Regions from separate parts of the Marinobacter antarcticus genome, predicted to be linked through region 3. Evidence: predicted binding sites of a transcription regulator. Region 3 holds the regulator's gene; each other region holds the start of a gene.
The links. Region 3 encodes sigma-54, which starts transcription at its own class of promoters, with help from an activator protein. Its sites were predicted from a motif close to ANTGGCATNNANNTTGCTNT; they were not measured.
Positions count from the first base shown of each region.

Region 1: flgB (flagellar basal body rod protein FlgB) is a predicted target of sigma-54. The motif match lies at 2,873-2,892, and genes of this name have one in related genera.
Region 2: flhA (flagellar biosynthesis protein FlhA) is a predicted target of sigma-54. The motif match lies at 1,799-1,818, and genes of this name have one in related genera.
Region 4: glnK (P-II family nitrogen regulator) is a predicted target of sigma-54. The motif match lies at 2,552-2,571, and genes of this name have one in related genera.

Region 1 covers NZ_FRAQ01000002.1:235,475-239,986, forward strand. The annotation lists gene queF (NADPH-dependent 7-cyano-7-deazaguanine reductase QueF) at 1-546, shown strand, start outside; gene BUA49_RS12455 (adenylate/guanylate cyclase domain-containing protein) at 548-1,993, opposite strand; gene BUA49_RS12460 (nitroreductase family protein) at 2,175-2,729, shown strand; gene flgB (flagellar basal body rod protein FlgB) at 2,957-3,355, shown strand; gene flgC (flagellar basal body rod protein FlgC) at 3,390-3,839, shown strand; gene BUA49_RS12475 (flagellar hook assembly protein FlgD) at 3,858-4,512, shown strand, end outside.
Region 2 covers NZ_FRAQ01000001.1:1,885,338-1,889,849, forward strand. The annotation lists gene BUA49_RS08850 (uracil-xanthine permease family protein) at 1-1,025, opposite strand, end outside; gene upp (uracil phosphoribosyltransferase) at 1,028-1,666, opposite strand; gene flhA (flagellar biosynthesis protein FlhA) at 1,900-4,080, shown strand; gene flhF (flagellar biosynthesis protein FlhF) at 4,141-4,512, shown strand, end outside.
Region 3 covers NZ_FRAQ01000001.1:1,733,902-1,738,413, forward strand. The annotation lists gene rapZ (RNase adapter RapZ) at 1-382, opposite strand, end outside; gene ptsN (PTS IIA-like nitrogen regulatory protein PtsN) at 412-882, opposite strand; gene hpf (ribosome hibernation promoting factor) at 968-1,276, opposite strand; gene BUA49_RS08165 (RNA polymerase factor sigma-54) at 1,382-2,911, opposite strand; gene lptB (LPS export ABC transporter ATP-binding protein) at 3,092-3,817, opposite strand; gene lptA (lipopolysaccharide transport periplasmic protein LptA) at 3,835-4,368, opposite strand; gene lptC (LPS export ABC transporter periplasmic protein LptC) at 4,352-4,512, opposite strand, start outside.
Region 4 covers NZ_FRAQ01000001.1:78,621-83,132, reverse strand. The annotation lists gene BUA49_RS00410 (DUF6231 family protein) at 37-534, shown strand; gene BUA49_RS00405 (ammonium transporter) at 766-2,034, opposite strand; gene glnK (P-II family nitrogen regulator) at 2,104-2,442, opposite strand; gene BUA49_RS00395 (accessory factor UbiK family protein) at 2,832-3,086, shown strand; gene BUA49_RS00390 (YifB family Mg chelatase-like AAA ATPase) at 3,171-4,512, shown strand, end outside.

The DNA.
Region 1 (4,512 bases), on a different contig from region 3:
TCTCTGAACCAGACAGCGTTCTCATCCGCTGATCAGGTTGCTGAAGCTATCACAGGGGATTTGTCCAGTGCTTGCGGTGCGGCGGTGAATGTCCGCTTCCTGAGTGTGGACGATTCCGGTACGGCCATCGGGCGCCCGTCGGGCTATGAGCTGATTGATAACGAGCCGGTTGAAGATGTGGTGTACGACTATGCCCCGGAGTCACTTTCTGCGACCGGCCCCGTGGTTACCGAAAAATTCTGCTCGCACCTGCTGAAGAGTAACTGCCCGGTGACCGGCCAGCCGGACTGGGGGACGGTGCTGATCAGTTATACTGGGTCGGCCATCGACCGGGCCGGATTACTGCGGTATATCGTGAGTTTCCGGCAGAAGCAGGATTTTCATGAGCACTGTGTAGAGACGCTGTTCACCGACCTGTTGCGCCGGTGTAAGCCGCAGAACCTGACAGTCTGCGCCCGCTACACCCGCCGTGGTGGTCTTGATATAAACCCCTGGCGCAGTACGGAGCCGGAAGAGCAGGCTGGTCCAAGGTTGATTCGACAATAAATCAGTCCCTGGCTAAATCTTCTTCTTGCCGCAGGCGATCTGCGGCATCTTCCAGGGCGCTGAGAATGCTCCGGCGCTCTCGTTCAGTGATCTTGTCGGAATCCAGGTACATGGCAAAGCCGCTGTGCTCGTGTTCCATAAAGCTTCGGTTCGGGCCCATATCTCTGCGGAAATCCACAACCTCATAAATAGGTATGGGTTTGCCAAAGCCTTTTACGGTGATCTCACCTTTGTCTCGGCACATGATCCGATCTTTGATCAGAGAGAAGGTCTCGTAGGAAACGAGTATTTCCCCCGGCTCTGCAAGAGATTCCAGCCTGCTGGCGAGGTTCACCTCCTTACCGATAATGGTGTAATCCATGCGGTTTTCAGCCCCGAAGTTCCCTACGGTGGTGTAGCCGGTGCTGATGCCCATGCGGATCTCGAGTGGGGTTTTTATACCCTGGCTGCGCCACTTCTGCCGCATGATCTTCATGTGCTTGCGCATATCAATGGCCATGGACACGCAGGCAAAGGCATCCTCCCGCTGGCCCCGGCTGGTGGGGTCACCAAAGAAAACCATGATCGAGTCGCCCACAAATTTGTCGATGGTGCCGCCGTACCTCAGGGCTACTTCAGCCATGCCGTTGAAGTAGTGGTTGAGCAGCTCCGTGAGTGCTTCGGGCTCCATTTCTTCTGAAAGTTCAGTAAAGCCTTTTATATCAGAGAAGAAGACGGCGAGCTTCTTGCGCTGGGTTTCAAGACGGACGTCTCTTTCCCCGGTAAAGATGGACTGCCATACCTGAGGTGAAAGGTATTTTGAAAGCTTGTGGGAGAGCGCAATGGATTGCTCGCGCTGGCTTTGTATCTGGGTTTTTGCCAGCATCAGAGCGCGGGCTTGCTGGTGCGAGTAAAACGCTGTAACACAGATGTAAAGGCCCGTGGAGAAAATGGCCAGCATGCTGGTGAGCAGTGGCGACTGGAAGGAGTCCGCAGGGCCCACGATGGCGAAAAAAGCAAGGATGGTGGCCGCCATAAAGGCACAGCCAATCAGCCACTGGCGTATACCGCCAATGATCAGGCCGCTGAACATCAACATCAATGCTACCGAGGCCGATGGGATGGCAATCAGGCCAATGCAGCCTATGAAACCGCCACCAATAACACAGTCTGCTGTGAGCATTTTCTGGCGAATGCGGGGGGAATTTCTCAGAAACGTGCGTCGGGTAAGCTGGTGTGCAATATGGGGCCAGATCAGCGCGCCGGCAACCAGCCAGAGGTTCCATTGCTGGAATGCTCCCTGCAAAACGCCCACAACAATAATGGCCGCCGTAGCGGTGTAAGCAAGCAGGCGCCCGTTATAGTCAGGCATTGGAGGGATGGCTATCGGGCTGTTGAGAACCTCGGAAGCCAGAGACTTTCCTGCGCTGGTGCTGGCATTGCGCAGATCTGCCGGAGCACTCATCATGTAAGCTGATCACTCATGGCGCTGGAACCGTATAATTTTATTTGTTTTATGCCGAATACAATCAGATTGAAAGTGCTATCCAAGAATACGACTAAAGGTTAGCAGTATTACGTAGAAGCCACAATTCACTGGTCGTGTTCGAGTGATACCTGGCCAAACTTCAGTTAGCGGAAAAATTGATATGAGTTCAGTCACTGACTTTTTGCTCAACAGGGCATCTGAGCCACGCCTGGATATGCCAGCTCCCGATGGATCAACGCTTGACCGCGCCTTTGCCTGTGCATCCCGCGCGCCAGATCATGCTTTGTTGCGTCCATGGCGTTATTTGGTAATCGAAGGTGAGGATTTGCTAGCTCTGGGTGAGCTGTTTGCCGCCGGGTGCTCCGATAAGGGCGATGAGAAGAAGCTGGAGAAGATGCGCAATAAGGCGCAGCGTGCTCCCATGATTATTGTCGGAATTGCGTCACCGAAAAAACATCACAAAGTGCCCGAGGTTGAGCAAATGCTCTCAGCCGGAGCAAGTATGAGCTTTCTGGTGCTGGCGTTGCAGGATGCCGGCTATGGGGTTATGTGGCGCACAGGTGAAATGGCCTATAACCCGGTGGTTCAGGAAGGGCTTGGCCTTGATGAAGGAGAGTCGATCACCGGCTTTCTCTACACAGGTACTGTGTCTTCTGCCAAACCTGCGGTTCCCAGGCCAGAGCTGGCCGAGTTTGTCGAACGCTGGCCAGCGTGATGAACAGGTTTGTTTCCCCCGCTATTCCAATGGGGGAAACAGCTTGCCGCTTTCGTTGGATTTGCCGCTCCTTCCCCCGCTTTCTTACCCCGATTTTCTCCCGTAACCCGCTGAGAGAGCCCTGATTCAGAGGGGTTCCGAAATCTGGCATTAGCATTGCTTTAGTTCTGCCATATAGCGAAACCGGCAACGCCTTAAGCCGCCGGTGACAAGGTTTCGGAGGTTGTATGGCGATCACTTTTGATAAAGCTCTTGGCATTCACCAGTACGCGCTGGAAGCCAGAGTAAAGCGTGCTGAAGTTCTGGCGAATAATATGGCTAATGCCGATACACCGGGCTTCAAGGCCCGGGATATGGACTTCCAGGCCATGATGCAGAGGGCCCAGGACAACATGAGTGGCTTTGGTATGGAGAAAACCCACCCAGGCCACATGGACACCTCGGCAGGCGCCGGAGATTCGGATTTGCTGTACCGGGTGCCAAGCCAGCCCTCAGTTGATGGCAACACGGTAGATGCTGAGGCAGAGCAGACCCGGTTCATGCGTAACGCGATGGATTACCAGGCCAGCTTCCAGTTTCTGAACAGCAAATTTACCGGCCTGACGAAAGCCCTGACAGGCCAGTAAGCCGCAGTTCCACGATTAGGGAAGGAGAAGCACAATGTCACTGGGCAACATTTTTGATATCGCTGGTTCTGGCATGACCGCGCAATCGCTGAGGCTGAATACGACCGCTTCAAACATTGCCAATGCGGAGACGGCGAGTTCCAGTACGGATACGACCTATCGTGCCCGGAAGCCGGTTTTCTCAGCGATTCAGCAGTCGATGCTGAATCCCGACCAGCAGGGCTTTGGTGTTCAGGGTGGAGAGGATGCGGGCGCGGGTGTTCGTGTTGAGGGCATTGTTGAAAGCGATGCCGAGCTGCAGATGCGTTACGAACCCAACCACCCGGCAGCCAATGAAGACGGCTACGTGTTCTATCCCAATGTGAATGTGGTGGAAGAAATGGCGGACATGATGTCTTCGTCAAGAAGCTTTCAGATGAACGTAGACATTATGAACACGGCCAAATCCATGATGCAGCGCATCCTGACACTTGGTCAGCAGTAACGGGGCGAGGATTGAACCATGAGTATAGTTAACGCAACCGAAGCCTCAGATGTACTGAGTAGTTACAGAACGCAGCAGCAGGATGGCGCCAGCGGCAAAGGCGAACTCGGCAAGAACGAGTTTATGGAGTTGATGCTGGCGCAGCTGAAAAACCAGAACCCGCTGGAGCCTCAGGACAACGGCGAGTTTATCTCGCAACTTGCGCAGTTCAGCTCGCTGGAAGAAATGCAGAAGCTGTCGGGTACCGTTGACGATGTGGTCGGGCAGTTCCGCTCTACTCAGGCGCTTCAGGCCTCTGCGATGGTTGGCAAGACGGTTCTTGCACCTTCTGAGGTAGGTATTCTCGGCGCTAAAGGTGAAATTTCCGGCAACATAGAGGTGCCCGCATCCACCGGTGGTGTGCGCTTGTCTATCCAGAGCGCGAACGGTGAACTGGTTCGCCAGATTGATCTCGGCAGCAGCTCGGCCGGCGTTAAAGCGTTCAGCTGGGATGGCAAGGATGGTAACGGCAACAGCTTGCCGGCGGGTCCTTATCAAATTGTGGCTGAAGCCTCTTATCCGCAGGGTAGCGTGCAGCTTCCGACTCTTGTCAGCGCCAATGTAGACAGCGTGTCACTTGGGAAGGGCGGGTCCGTTACTCTGAACCTGGCAGGCATGGGTTCCATTGCGCTGT
Region 2 (4,512 bases), 150 kb from region 3:
CCGAACAGCAGACACAAAATGCCGCCCATAACTGGCACCGGAATCGTCTGCAGAACCGCGCCAAACTTGCCCACAAAGGCCAGCACGATCGCAGTGCAGGCCGCCCACCACATAACCTTCGGGTTAAAGTTGCGTGTCAGCATCACAGCGCCGGTCACTTCAGAGTAGGTCGTATTGGGTGGCCCGCCCAGTAAAGCGGCAGCGCTGGTAGCCAGACCGTCGCCCAGCAGAGTGCGGTGCAGGCCGGGCTTTTCCAGATAGTTTTTGCGAGTGACATTGCCAATCGCCAGAACATCCCCGATGTGCTCAATGGCCGGAGCAATGGCTACCGGAATCATGAACAGTATGGCGCCCCAGCTGAACTGCGGGGCGACAAAGTTGGGAACCGCAAGCCAGGGCGCCTGTTGGATAGGCGTGATATCAACAATGCCCGCGAAAGCAGACAGTATATAACCAACAATCACACCAAACATGATCGGGATCAGGCGGAAGATACCCTTGGACCAAACCGAAGCAACAATGGTCACGGTCAGCGAAATCATCGCAATCCACAGCGCCGTGTCCTGCGGTATCAGCTGGGTTCCGCCATCGCCAGTGCGGCCGGAAGCCATGTGTACCGCAACGGGTGCCAGTCCCAGACCGATCACCATGATGACCGGTCCGATAACCACCGGGGGCAGCAGGCGGGTCACAAAGCCGGTGCCGCGCAGTCGTATTGCACCACTGAGCAGGATATAAAGAATACCCGCTGCCATCAGGCCGCCCAGGGTTTCCTCAAGGCCGAACTTGCCCTTGGAAGCAATAACCGGCGCGATAAACGCAAAAGATGAGGCCAGAAAGATTGGAATCTGGCCTCCGGTCACAATGTGGAAAATCAGCGTGCCCAGGCCGGCGGTAAAGAGCGCAACGTTCGGATCCAGGCCAGTGATCAATGGCATCAGCACCAAAGCGCCGAAGGCTACTAGCAGCATCTGGGAGCCGGCAATCGCCTGCTTCCAGACGGGGTCATTGGTATGGTCTTCCATGATCAGACGTCCTTCTGCTTGGTGCCGAATATTTTGTCACCGGCGTCGCCAAGACCTGGCAGGATATAGCCTTTCTCATTCAGGCACTTGTCCACCGACGCGGTATAAATGGACACATCCGGGTGCTTGTCCAGAACATTTTTTATGCCTTCCGGAGCGGCCACCAGCACCAACGCGCGGATTTCAGTGCTTCCGGCTTTTTTGAGCAGGTCGATGGTAGAAATCATCGAACCGCCGGTGGCAACCATCGGATCAACGATCAAGGCCATGCGTTCATCCAGTTCACCGACCAGCTTTTCAAGGTAGGTATTGGCTTCCAGAGTTTCCTCGTTGCGGATCTGGCCCACCACACTGACCCGAGCCACAGGGATCAGGCTCAGAACGCCGTCCAACATGCCGAGCCCGGCTCGCAGGATAGGGACGATCGTGATTTTTTTACCGTGGATCTGTTCCACATTCACCGGCCCCGCCCACCCCTCAATGGTCTTTTCCTGCAGATTAAAATCCTTTGTGGCCTCGTAGGTGAGCAGTGCACCGACTTCCTGCGCCAGTTCACGAAAGTTCTTGGTGCTGATGTCGGCACGGCGCATGAGGCCGAGTTTGTGTCTGATAAGGGGGTGTCTTACCTCGTGGATCGGCATGGGCTCACCTGTTTGTGGGTCTGAGGTTGTGGAGTTCAGGGTGCAATATCGCGATTAAGTGGCGCAAGGATACCGCATCTTAGAATGTGAGTCAGGCAGGTAAGGCCAGCTCGCGAACGAAAAATCGAACACGGTGGTATGGATCTTGCGGTATCACTGTAAAAGACGCCTGGGCGTCAGAATTTCGACCCTTAAAACGCCTTCAGAAACAGTAAATCGGAGATGCTTCCGGCATGGACACAGCTTTAGTCCTTCGTAATGTCAAATCCCTGACGCGGGGCAATCTCGGTGTGCCCGTCATGCTGATGGGTTTGCTGGGCATGATGATACTGCCCATGCCTGCTTTTCTGCTGGACGTATTTTTCACGTTCAACATCACGCTCTCGATTGTCATTCTGCTGGTGTGTGTCTATGCACTGCGGCCCATGGAATTTGCCTCCTTCCCGACGGTATTGCTGGTCGCAACCCTTCTGCGCCTGGCGTTGAACGTGGCTTCCACCCGGATTGTGTTGCTGGAAGGGCATGAGGGCGGGGATGCAGCGGGTAAGGTTATCGAGTCATTCGGTGCCGTGCTGATTGGTGGGAACTACGCGGTCGGCCTCGTGGTCTTCGCCATTCTGATGATTATTAACTTCCTGGTTGTTACCAAGGGTGCCGGCCGGGTTTCGGAAGTAAGCGCGCGGTTTACCCTGGATGCGATGCCGGGCAAGCAGATGGCTATTGACGCCGATCTGAACGCCGGTCTTGTGAATCAGGAAGAGGCTAAACACCGGCGTGCAGAGATAGCGCAGGAAGCCGATTTCTATGGCTCTATGGATGGTGCGTCCAAGTTTGTTAAAGGCGATGCGGTCGCAGGCCTGCTGATTCTGGCGATCAACATTATTGGCGGTGTTGCCATTGGTATGGTCCAGCATGGCCTTGATTTCGGGCTTGCCATGGAGCGCTATGCGCTTCTCACCATTGGTGATGGGCTGGTCGCCCAGATCCCGTCACTGCTGCTTTCTACCTCTGCTGCAATCATGGTTACCCGTGTGACCTCCAGTCAGGATATGGGCGGGCAGATTCTTCAGCAGCTGTTCAATGCTCCCAAGGCTCTGGCGATAGCGGCAGGCATTCTGCTCCTGTTGGGCCTGATTCCGGGCATGCCCCATGTGGCATTTTTGGGGCTCGGGAGCCTCGCTGCCGCTGGAGCCTGGTTTATCTGGAAGAAAGACCAGCAGACTGTTGAAGAGGGTGGCTTGTTCCCGGGCCAGGGTGGCGCCGGTGTTGTACCCGGCCCTGGTGGCCGTGAAGCGCCACTGGCAGGTGACACTGGCGGCGATCAGGGCCGTCAGTTACCTGCGCCGGGAGAGACCCGGGAGCTGGGCTGGGACGATGTGGCAACAGTGGATATTGTCGGGCTGGAAGTCGGCTACCGCCTGATACCGCTGGTCGACAAGTCCCAGGGTGGCCAGCTGCTAAGCCGCATCAAGGGTGTCCGTAAAAAACTGTCTCAGGACATGGGGTTTCTGATGCCCTCCGTGCACATCCGCGACAATCTGGATCTCATGCCCAATGTGTATCGCATCACTCTAATGGGGGTAACGATAGCCGAAGCGGAAATACATCCCGACCGGGAACTGGCCATCGACCCCGGCCAGGTATTCGGAAAAATCGAAGGGATAGAAGGCAAGGATCCGGCCTTTGGCCTGGATGCGAGCTGGATTGAACCGGAGAAAAAAGATCAGGCTCAGACACTTGGCTATACCGTAGTTGATGCCAGCACGGTTGTCGCTACGCACCTGAACCAGGTTCTGCAAAAACATGCCCACGAACTGTTGGGGCACGAAGAAGTCCAGAAATGGCTGGATCAACTGGAAAAGGTCTCGCCCAAGCTGGCAGAAGAGCTGGTGCCGACTACGGTGTCCATCAGCCTTTTGTTGAAAGTGCTCCAGAACCTGCTCAAAGAAGAAGTTCCCATCCGGGATATGCGGTCCATTGCCGAATCCATCGTGAACGTGCATCCGAAGAGTCAGGATCCCAGGTTGCTGACGACGTTGGCACGTCAGGCTCTTCGTCGGATGATCGTTCAGAGCATCTGTGGCAATGATCAGGAGATACCAGTGATTACTCTGGATCCGGATCTGGAACAGTTATTGCTAAAGTCTGTTCAGCAGAGTCAACAATCTGGCGGCCAGGAAGATATAGGTATGGTTCTGGAGCCGAATATGGTGGAGAAGCTGCAGCGCTCTTTGCAAGACAGCGTTCAGCGCCAGGAAGTTCTGGGTAAGCCCGCCATCCTTTTGGTATCCGGCCCGCTGAGGCCGGTGCTTGCAAAGTTTGCCAGTTTCGGTGTGGAGCGGCTGCATGTGCTTTCGTACCAGGAAATACCGGATAACAAGCAGATTACGATCGTGGCGTCCGTGGGCCAGTAGGCATGCGGATGAAAGAACGGACAACGCCGATACAGCGTTGCCGGTGGAGGATGCAATAACATGAAAGTGAAACGTTTTTTTGCCAAGAGCATGGCCGAAGCACTGAAACAGATCAGTGAGCAGATGGGGCCAGATGCTGTCATCCTATCCAACCGGCGAGTAGATGGTGGCGTTGAAATTGTCTCTGCGCTGGATTACGACGAAAATATGGCGCGCCAGAGCCTTGGCGAAAAAGCCAGTGAGGCCACCAACGGAGCCCGACTTGCGGAAATGCAGGCCGAGCAGCACCGCCGGCTGGAAGATGAGCTGAGTCGCTCCCGCTCACGTATTCGCGATGTTCGCGAAAATCGAGCAGCGCGCAGTCAGGGCTATGCCGAAGCATCGTTTGCGGAGCTGCATGAAGCAGCGAGTGAAGGTTATGAGGAACCTGCC
Region 3 (4,512 bases):
GAATCTTTTCGTTAGTGATGGCCTCTCTGAGAGATGTTTTATCATCGCTGAGGGGGTGCTTGCGACGGGTCGCGTGGAACCGCTGTAGCAGGGACTGTTCATCCGCATCCAGATAGATGACCTCGGCCTGGATGTCGTCTCTGCGAAGCTTGCGGTAAATCTCCTCAAAATTGCCCAGCTCCCCAGACAGGTTGCGGGCATCAATGCTGACGGCCATCTTGTCGAGCCGCCCAGGCGCGCTCTGGTTGGCGGCTTCCCGGGTGAGAGGGAACAGAAGTCCGATCGGCAGGTTATCAATACAGTAGTATCCGAGGTCTTCCAGTACGTGAAGAGCGGTGCTCTTGCCGGAGCCGGACCGGCCACTGACGATGATCAGCTTCATGGTGAAACAGCCTGTTACCAGAGTGGATATCAGCCGCTTGCGGCGGTCATGCGTTGGTAAAGCGTACCCGCATCTTCGCACTGCCTGAGGCGGTCGCAGAAGGTGCGCTCATTGAATTTCTCTGCGAGCTGGCTCAGTAGCTCAAGATGCTCGCTGGTGGCTTCCTTGGGCACAACAAGTGCAAACACAAGATCCACCGGCTGGTTATCAATAGCATCAAACTCGACGGCTTCTTCCAGAGTTATCAGAACGCCGATCACGTGTTCAAGCCCTTCCAGCCGACAGTGGGGGATGGCGATTCCCTGACCAATTCCCGTGCTGCCCAGTCGCTCACGAGCGATCAGATTGTTGAAAATCTGACCCTCTCCGAGTGAATCATTGTGCTGACGGATCTGCTCGGCAATGAACTCCAGAACCCGCTTTTTACTCGATGCGGGTACCTTACACAGGGTCAGTTCCGGTGCAAGAATGTTGTCTATTGTCAGGGATGTGTCGCTCATGAATCGACCGCGCTTCCGTTAAAAAAAGCTGCGACACGTTGTCCGCGCCGCAGCTTGATTAGATGACATGCCTGAAAACAGCCGCCTAGCGGGCTGCGTTTCCATGCATCCTGTCCACACTCTTTTCTTTATGCTTGAGGATCTGTCGATCAAGCTTGTCGACGAGGCCGTCGATAGCTGCGTACATATCCTCACTTTCCGCCTTTGCGTGAATCTCACCACCCACCACGTGAAGCGTAGCCTCCGCGATCTGACGAACCTTATCCACTTCCAGTGTTACCTGGCAATTACTGATGTGGTCAAAGTGCCGCTCCAGTCGTTCAAACTTTTCGGATACATAGTCCTTCAGGGCGGGAGTCAGTTCTACGTGATGGCCTGAAATATTGAGTTGCATAGACGTCTCCTGTTGTCATCCGTCCCGGCTCCAGGAGCCGGGCTGAGTGCTGGCGCTTGTGGCTGCGTCAGCGAAATCCGTGTGAACCGGCCAGCGGTGCCCGGTTTAAACCAGGCGCTTGCGTTCGTTCGAGGGCGGAATGTGCATCGCCTCGCGATATTTTGCAACCGTGCGCCGAGCCACCTTGATTCCCTCTTCTCCAAGCATGGCCGCAATCTTGCTGTCACTCAACGGCTTTTTCGGTGTTTCCGCTGCAATGAGCTTTTTGATCATGGCGCGGATCGCGGTTGAGGAGCATTCGCCGCCTTCGTCGGTGCTGACGTGGCTGGAGAAAAAGTACTTCAGTTCAAAAATGCCCCGCGGTGTGTGCATGTATTTCTGCGTGGTTACACGGGAAATAGTGGATTCGTGCATTTCCACAACCTGGGCAATATCCGAGAGAATCAGCGGCTTCATTGCTTCTTCCCCGTGATCCAGAAAACCCTGCTGATACTCGACAATACGTGTGGCAACCTTCAGCAGTGTTTCGTTCCGGCTTTGCAGGCTTTTTATGAACCACTTTGCCTCCTGAAGCTGGTCGCGGAGATAGGTGTTATCGGCGCTGCTATCGGCTCGTCTTATTAATGAAGCATAGCTGGCATTCACGCGTATGCGCGGAGCAATTTCGGGGTTCAGTTCCACACGCCAGCGGCCGTTGTGTTTGCGCACGATGACATCGGGAATAACGTAATCCGGCTCTGTGCGGTCGATGATGTCACCCGGCCGCGGGTTGAGGCTGGTGATCAGCGCAAGTACGTCGCGCAACTGATCTTCTTTAAGGCGGCTGCGGCGAAGCAGTTGGGCGTAGTCGCGGTTGCCCAACAGATTTATGTAATGGGTGATGACGAGCCGGGCCTGGGCGAGCCAGGGGGTTTCCGGGGGCAGCTGGTTAAGCTGGATAAGCAGGCAGTCCTGAAGATCCCGGGCAAAAACCCCTGGCGGGTCGAAGTACTGTAGCCGGCGTAAAACGGCTTCCACTTCATCCATCTCAAGAGGGTCTTCATCAGCATCGTCGGTCAGGCCTGCGTATATGTCCTCAAGAGAGCTGGTTAGATACCCCCGTTCGTCTACCGCATCCATCAGGGCGTGAGCAATGGCCTGATCCCGTTCATTCAAAGGTGTGAGGTTGAGCTGCCACTCAAGGTGATCCCTGAGGGTTTCGGTCGGTGAGTTCCGGGTTTCGAAATCGTGGTCGCTTTCGTCGTCATTCCGCGCAGCCGGGGCGGGGGCGGACTGGTAAACATCTTCCCAGGCGGTATCGACGGGAAGATCGTCGGGAAGCGTATCCGGGATTTCGTTTTCAGATTGCCAGTCCGGGCCGCTTTCGCTCTCATCCCAGTCGGAGGTGGCAGCCTCGGCAGACGCCTCAGGAGATGTTTCGTTAGCGGTGTTGTCTTGATTCTGATCACCGTCGGCTGACGGCGTTTCAGTTTGGTCGTCATCTTCCGAAGCTTCCAGCAGGGGATTGGATTCCAGGGCTTGCTGGATTTCCTGCTGAAGATCGAGAGTTGATAACTGCAGAAGCCTGATCGCCTGTTGCAGCTGGGGCGTCATTGTCAGGCTCTGACCCAGCTTTAATTGTAATGAGGCTTTCATAACCATCGCTCAGGATCCGTCACTCATACCCGCTCTGAATTTCTTGCATCGGCTAAAAAATCTATGTATGGCGGCAACTTGCCGCCATTTTTGAGTACCCTTGCAAGTTCTTTGCCGAGTTTACTTGCTCCGGGTCAGCAAAACAATCGAACGGGTGTATCCGGATGCCGAAAACAGATGCTACAGGTGGAATTCGTTGCCAAGATACACTTCTTTAACCTGTTGATTGGCGAGAATGGTTTCGGAGTTTCCGGAGGCGATAATGTGGCCACCAGAAACAATGTAAGCGTTCTCGCAGATATCCAGTGTTTCGCGCACGTTGTGGTCGGTAATCAGAACGCCGATGCCCTTGTCCCGGAGGTGGCGGATGATCTGCTTGATATCACTGACAGAGATGGGATCTACCCCGGCAAACGGCTCGTCCAACAGAATGAAGGCAGGCTCCATTGCCAGGGCACGGGCAATTTCCACCCGGCGCCGCTCGCCCCCGGAGAGTGCCATGCCCAGGCTGTCGCGGATGTGGGTAATGTGAAACTCTTCCAGCAGGTGTTCGAGCTTGCTCAGGCGTTCAGCACGGCCGAGGTTCTTTCGGGTTTCCAGAATCGCCATGATGTTATCCCGCACGGATAGCTTGCGGAACACCGAAGCCTCCTGAGGCAGGTAGCCGATGCCTTTGCGGGCCCGGCCATGCATGGGCAGAGACGTGATATCCTGGCTGTCGATGGTTATGCGGCCGTTATCGGCGTTTACCAGCCCCACGATCATGTAAAAGCAGGTGGTTTTGCCGGCGCCGTTCGGGCCGAGCAGGCCGACGATTTCACCGCTGCGAATTTCCAGCGAGACATCAATGACCACTTTTTTCTGCTTATAGCTTTTTGCCAGGTTGCTCGCTCTGAGAACTGCCATCGGATCCCTGTTTGCCGTTATTTTGTGGAGTTGCTGCTGCCGCGGGGCTGAATGACCATCTCAACCCGGCCCGGGCCAGCGCCGGTATCTTCGCTGCCTGCTGCGGTGACCACCCGTTGCTCGGTATCGTAATGAATAATGTCGCCGCGGAATATGTTGCCATTCTGCTCAATCACAGCCTCCCGTTCAAAGGTGAGCTGTTTGTCTGAGGCAGACCAGGTGATGTTCCGGGCTTTGGCATCGGTTTCACCTTCGCCGCTGGCAACGGGTTGCTGGTATCGGGCAGGAGAGCCGTTGGCTTCAATACGGTTGAGACCTTTGGCGCTGCGGTACAGAACCACCCGTTCCGCTGTCAGGCGCGTTTTGCCTTGAACCAGTTCCACCGCTCCGGTGTAGGTGGCAATGCCCTTGCCATCGTCCAGGCGGGCGCTGTCGGCGCTGACGGTAATTGGCTCGTCGGAATCGAGATCAAAGGCCAGAGTCGGGCTGGAAAGACCAGCCACCAGGATGATAGCCAATAGTTGGCGCATGGGGTTATCTAATAGTTTCATAACGTCCTTCCACCTGGGAATTGAGTTCCACAATGCGCTCATCGATCCACGCTTTCATGCCTTTAGCCCGGGTCGTGCCCAGACTATCGGTTATTTCTACCGGTTCGTCGGTATAGACAGTACCTTGAATGTTGTCCAGGGTCA
Region 4 (4,512 bases), 1.7 Mb from region 3:
AGTGATTCAGCGTTTAGATGGACACGGAGTGGTAAAATGATCAAGCAAAACGAACCCTGCCTGACGCCTCAGCAGGCGCTTGCGCAAACCCTGGACGATTGTCAGCCCGACACACTGCTGGTATGCGGTACGCTGCCGGTTCGTCTGGGCCGGGCCTGGCATGAGCAGTATCCGGACAGACATTACACCGAACTGTTGCTGTCAGCTCTCAACAACGGTCTGCCGTCGGCAGATACCCACGATCTGGCACTGATTGAGGGCGCTCTGGAGCAGTTGAGTCATGAAGAAGGCACCCTGATGCTCGGCCAGCTACGCAACTTTGGCACGCATCGGATAGCTGTGATTATGACCAACGAGTCGGGCTGGCAACTGGGTGACTTTCTCGGCCTGGGTTTCAAACGTCAGGCGCACTTGCAAGGTGCTCCAGCGCGCACGCTGTATACCTACAACATCGATAGTTACAACCGGCGACGGGACTGGAATAACCCCCAATACTGGGCTAACCCGGAAATGTGGGACAAGGCACGCTGGTAAATCCCTGCGTTATCAATAACCCGGTGCCTTCTACCAAGTCTTGCTCACTCGGTGCGCCGAGGGCTGGTCCTTCATCTATCCTTAGATGGCCAAAGTGCAGAGTGACAGTAGTCGAACCTGGAAACACTGTCATCTGTTGGACTTGTCAGAGCCATCGCTGAGAAACAGAACTCTTGTAAATGAAAAGGGGTGCCGTTTCAGGCACCCCTTCCAGTTCACTTTCAGAGTCTGTTACTTGCTGCTGACAAACTCCGGATAGGCTTCCATGCCGCACTCTGACAGGTCTACGCCTTCGTACTCTTCTTCTTCGCTGACACGCACACCCATTACTGCTTTGATGATGCCCCAGACCAGCAGGCTTGCGAGGAACACCCAGCCGAAGATGGTTGCAGCGCCAATCAACTGCCCGCTGAAGGTAACGCCACCATTAGTGATAGGCACAAGCATCAAGCCGAGAAAACCACACACCCCGTGGGCTGAAATGGCGCCCACCGGGTCATCGATGCGCAGTTTGTCCAGAAAGATGATGCTGAATACAACGGCTACACCACCCAGGCCACCCCAGAGGGTTGAGACCAAAGCGCTAGGTGTAGATGGCTCGGCGGTGATAACCACAAGGCCCGCAATGGCGCCGTTGAGGAGCATGGTCAGATCGGCCTTGCCAAACAGCAGTCTACCGGTTATCAGCGCTGCGATAGCGCCACCAGCGGCTGCGGCGTTAGTATTGAGAAACACCATGGCAACCGAGTTGGCGCTGGCGATATCGCCCAGCTTCAGAACCGAGCCACCGTTAAAGCCGAACCATCCCATCCACAGGATAAAAGTACCCAGCGCCGCCAGAGGTAGATTGGCACCGGGGATGGCACGGATTTCGCCGTTGGGGCCGTACTTGCCTTTCCGGGCTCCAAGTAACAGCACCCCGGCAAGCGCTGCGGCCGCACCGGCCATGTGAACAATGCCGGAACCGGCAAAGTCGCTGAAGCCAAGATCGCCCAGGTTATACAGACCGAAGACGTCGTTGCCGCCCCAGGTCCAGGAGCCTTCCATCGGGTAGATGACGCCGGTCATGGCAACCGCAAAGATCAGGAATGACCAGAGTTTCATGCGCTCAGCCACAGCGCCGGATACGATCGACATGGCGGTGGCTACGAACACCACCTGGAAAAAGAAATCCGCCGCGCTGGAGTATATCGCTCCGCCTTCGAAGCCATCCTCCCGAGTGGCAAAATCCCCTAATACTGTTGCGGCATCCGTTTGCTCGATGCCGTTCAGTAACAGGGTGCCGTCATACATGATGGCGTAGCCACACACGAGGTACATGATGCAGGCGACGGCGTAGAGCGCGACGTTTTTAGTGAGAATTTCCGTCGTGTTTTTGGCTCGTACCAGCCCGGACTCGAGCATGGCAAAGCCCGCGGCCATCCACATTACTAATGCACCGCAAACCAGAAAATAAAAGGTATCTATTGCGTACTGCAGGTGAAAAATGTTGCTTTCCATGAGAGGCCCTCCGCACGAGGCACTTCAGATTGATTTTTTTGCGTTAGCTGCTAATTGATCAGAGCAGGATCAGACCGCTTCTTCGCCGGTTTCGCCTGTCCGGATCCGGATTGCCTGTTGCAGTTCGGTCACGAAAATCTTGCCATCACCGATCTTGCCGGTATTGGCGGCCTTGGTGATGGACTCGATAACTTGATCCAGCAGGTTGTCGCCAATGGCAACTTCCACTTTTACTTTGGGTAGAAAATCCACCACATATTCCGCGCCACGATAGAGTTCTGTGTGGCCTTTCTGCCGCCCGAAGCCTTTGACCTCAGTGACGGTTACGCCTTGTACGCCAATCTCGGATAGTGCCTCACGGACATCATCCAGTTTGAAAGGCTTAATGATCGCTGTCACAAGTTTCATCGCTTTCTCCTTGGTAAAACCGTCCCAACAGTGAGAGCCCATCGGCCAGTTGTTGAGTTCGGGGTGCTGCCGCTTCGCACGTCAATTGTGCGGATTGCGTACAAGAGCTTTAGCACCGGGTATGCCAACGCAAAAAAATACTTATAAATCAGAATGTTATCTATCATGGTGATCATCTAGCATAAATCTGAGAGCACAACTTGTGCGCCATAATGGTGCGCCATGCCGCCCAGTGAGCCAGATTGGAGCAGGCCGGGGCGGGCAAGGCTATAATGGTGCTCACCGCGCACAGTATGGCAGGGCTGGCGGTGTGATACACTCCTGTAAATCGGCCGCGGCTCCAGTCTTTTGGTCGAAACCGGACATTATTTGAATCAGTGAGGTGATGAGTGAAAGGTCCACAGGATATATTCGCCCAGCTACAGGGGCAGTTCGGCCAGTTTGTCCCGGATATGGCGCGCGCCGCGCGTGAAGATTTTGAAACCCAGGCCCGGGCTACAGTTATGTCGGTTCTGTCGCGTCTGGAACTGGTGACCCGTGAAGAATTTGATGCCCAGCAAGCGGTGCTTATGAAAACCCGCGAAATGGTAGAGGCTCTGGAAGAAAGGGTTGCGGAGCTGGAGAAAACTCCGAAAGCGCAATAATCCTGAACGATTCCCGGCAGGATGCCGGGTCGGCCGACTTAACCCGGCCCCCATACTGATATTCAGAAACCATGGAAGGTTGTTATGTTTGCCGTCGTCCATTCTCGCGCCAGCGTTGGCGTGTCTGCACCAAAGGTGACCGTTGAGGTTCACCTCTCAGGTGGTCTGCCCGCGCTCACTATTGTCGGTCTGCCGGAAACCGGCGTGCGTGAAAGTCGGGAGCGTGTACGAAGTGCCCTGCTGAATGCGGGTTTTGAATTTCCTGCCCGTCGAATAACGATCAACCTCGCTCCTGCAGATCTGCCCAAAGAGGGCGGCCGCTTTGATCTGCCAATTGCCCTCGGCATTCTTGCCGCTTCCGGACAGATCCCGCCGGAAAGTCTGTCTTCCTGTGAATTCCTCGGAGAACTCTCGCTCGATGGCGCGCTTCGGCCCCTGAAGGGTGTACTTCCCGCTGTACTGGCTGCGCGCAAAGAAGGCCGGAGCTTGCTGGTGCCAAATGGTAACGCCGAAGAAGCCGCCCTTGCGAGCCAGGATGATGTGCTGGCGGCGGGCCATATACTGGCAGTCTGCGAACACCTGTGTGGCCGGGCGCGGCTGGTTCCGGTGTCCCGGACGGTGCCCGAATCCGCTGCGGCTGCCGGCATGCCGGATCTTGCGGATGTGCGAGGGCAGAGTGTTCCGCGACGGGCGCTGGAGGTGGCTGCGGCGGGTGCTCATAATCTGCTGTTTTTTGGCCCTCCAGGGACCGGGAAAAGCATGCTGGCCAGTCGTTTGCCCGGAATTCTGCCGGATCTGAGCGACGAGCATGCCATGGAAGTTGCCAGTGTGCACTCGGTTGCCGGGATGCCGTTAAGAGCGGGAGGCTGGCGCCAGCCTCCGTTCAGATCTCCGCATCACACCGCCTCGGCAGTGGCGTTGGTAGGCGGTGGCAGCAGCCCGAGGCCCGGAGAAGTTTCCCTTGCGCACCGTGGCGTGCTGTTTCTTGATGAGCTACCAGAGTTTGAACGCCGCGTTCTCGAAGTACTGCGTGAGCCCATGGAAACCGGTGAAATTTCGATCAGCCGAGCTGCGCGTCAGGTCAATTTCCCTGCACGATTTCAGGTCATTGGTGCCATGAACCCCTGCCCGTGCGGCTACAGTGGGCACCCGGCCATTGAATGCCAGTGCACGCCCCAGCAGGTGATGCGTTACCGGTCTAAAATTTCCGGTCCCTTGCTGGACCGGTTTGACCTGCACGTGGAAGTGCCCGTGCAAAGTGGTGACGTACTGATGCAGTGCGGCGGTGATGGCGAACCCAGTGCGGTGGTGCGCGAACGAGTGGCGCGTGCCAGGGAGCGTCAGGCTAAGCGTGGTTGTGTTAATGCCACTTTGTCCGGGCGCGAGTTGCAGGAAGCCTGCAGCCTTGAACGTTCCGGTGAAAAGC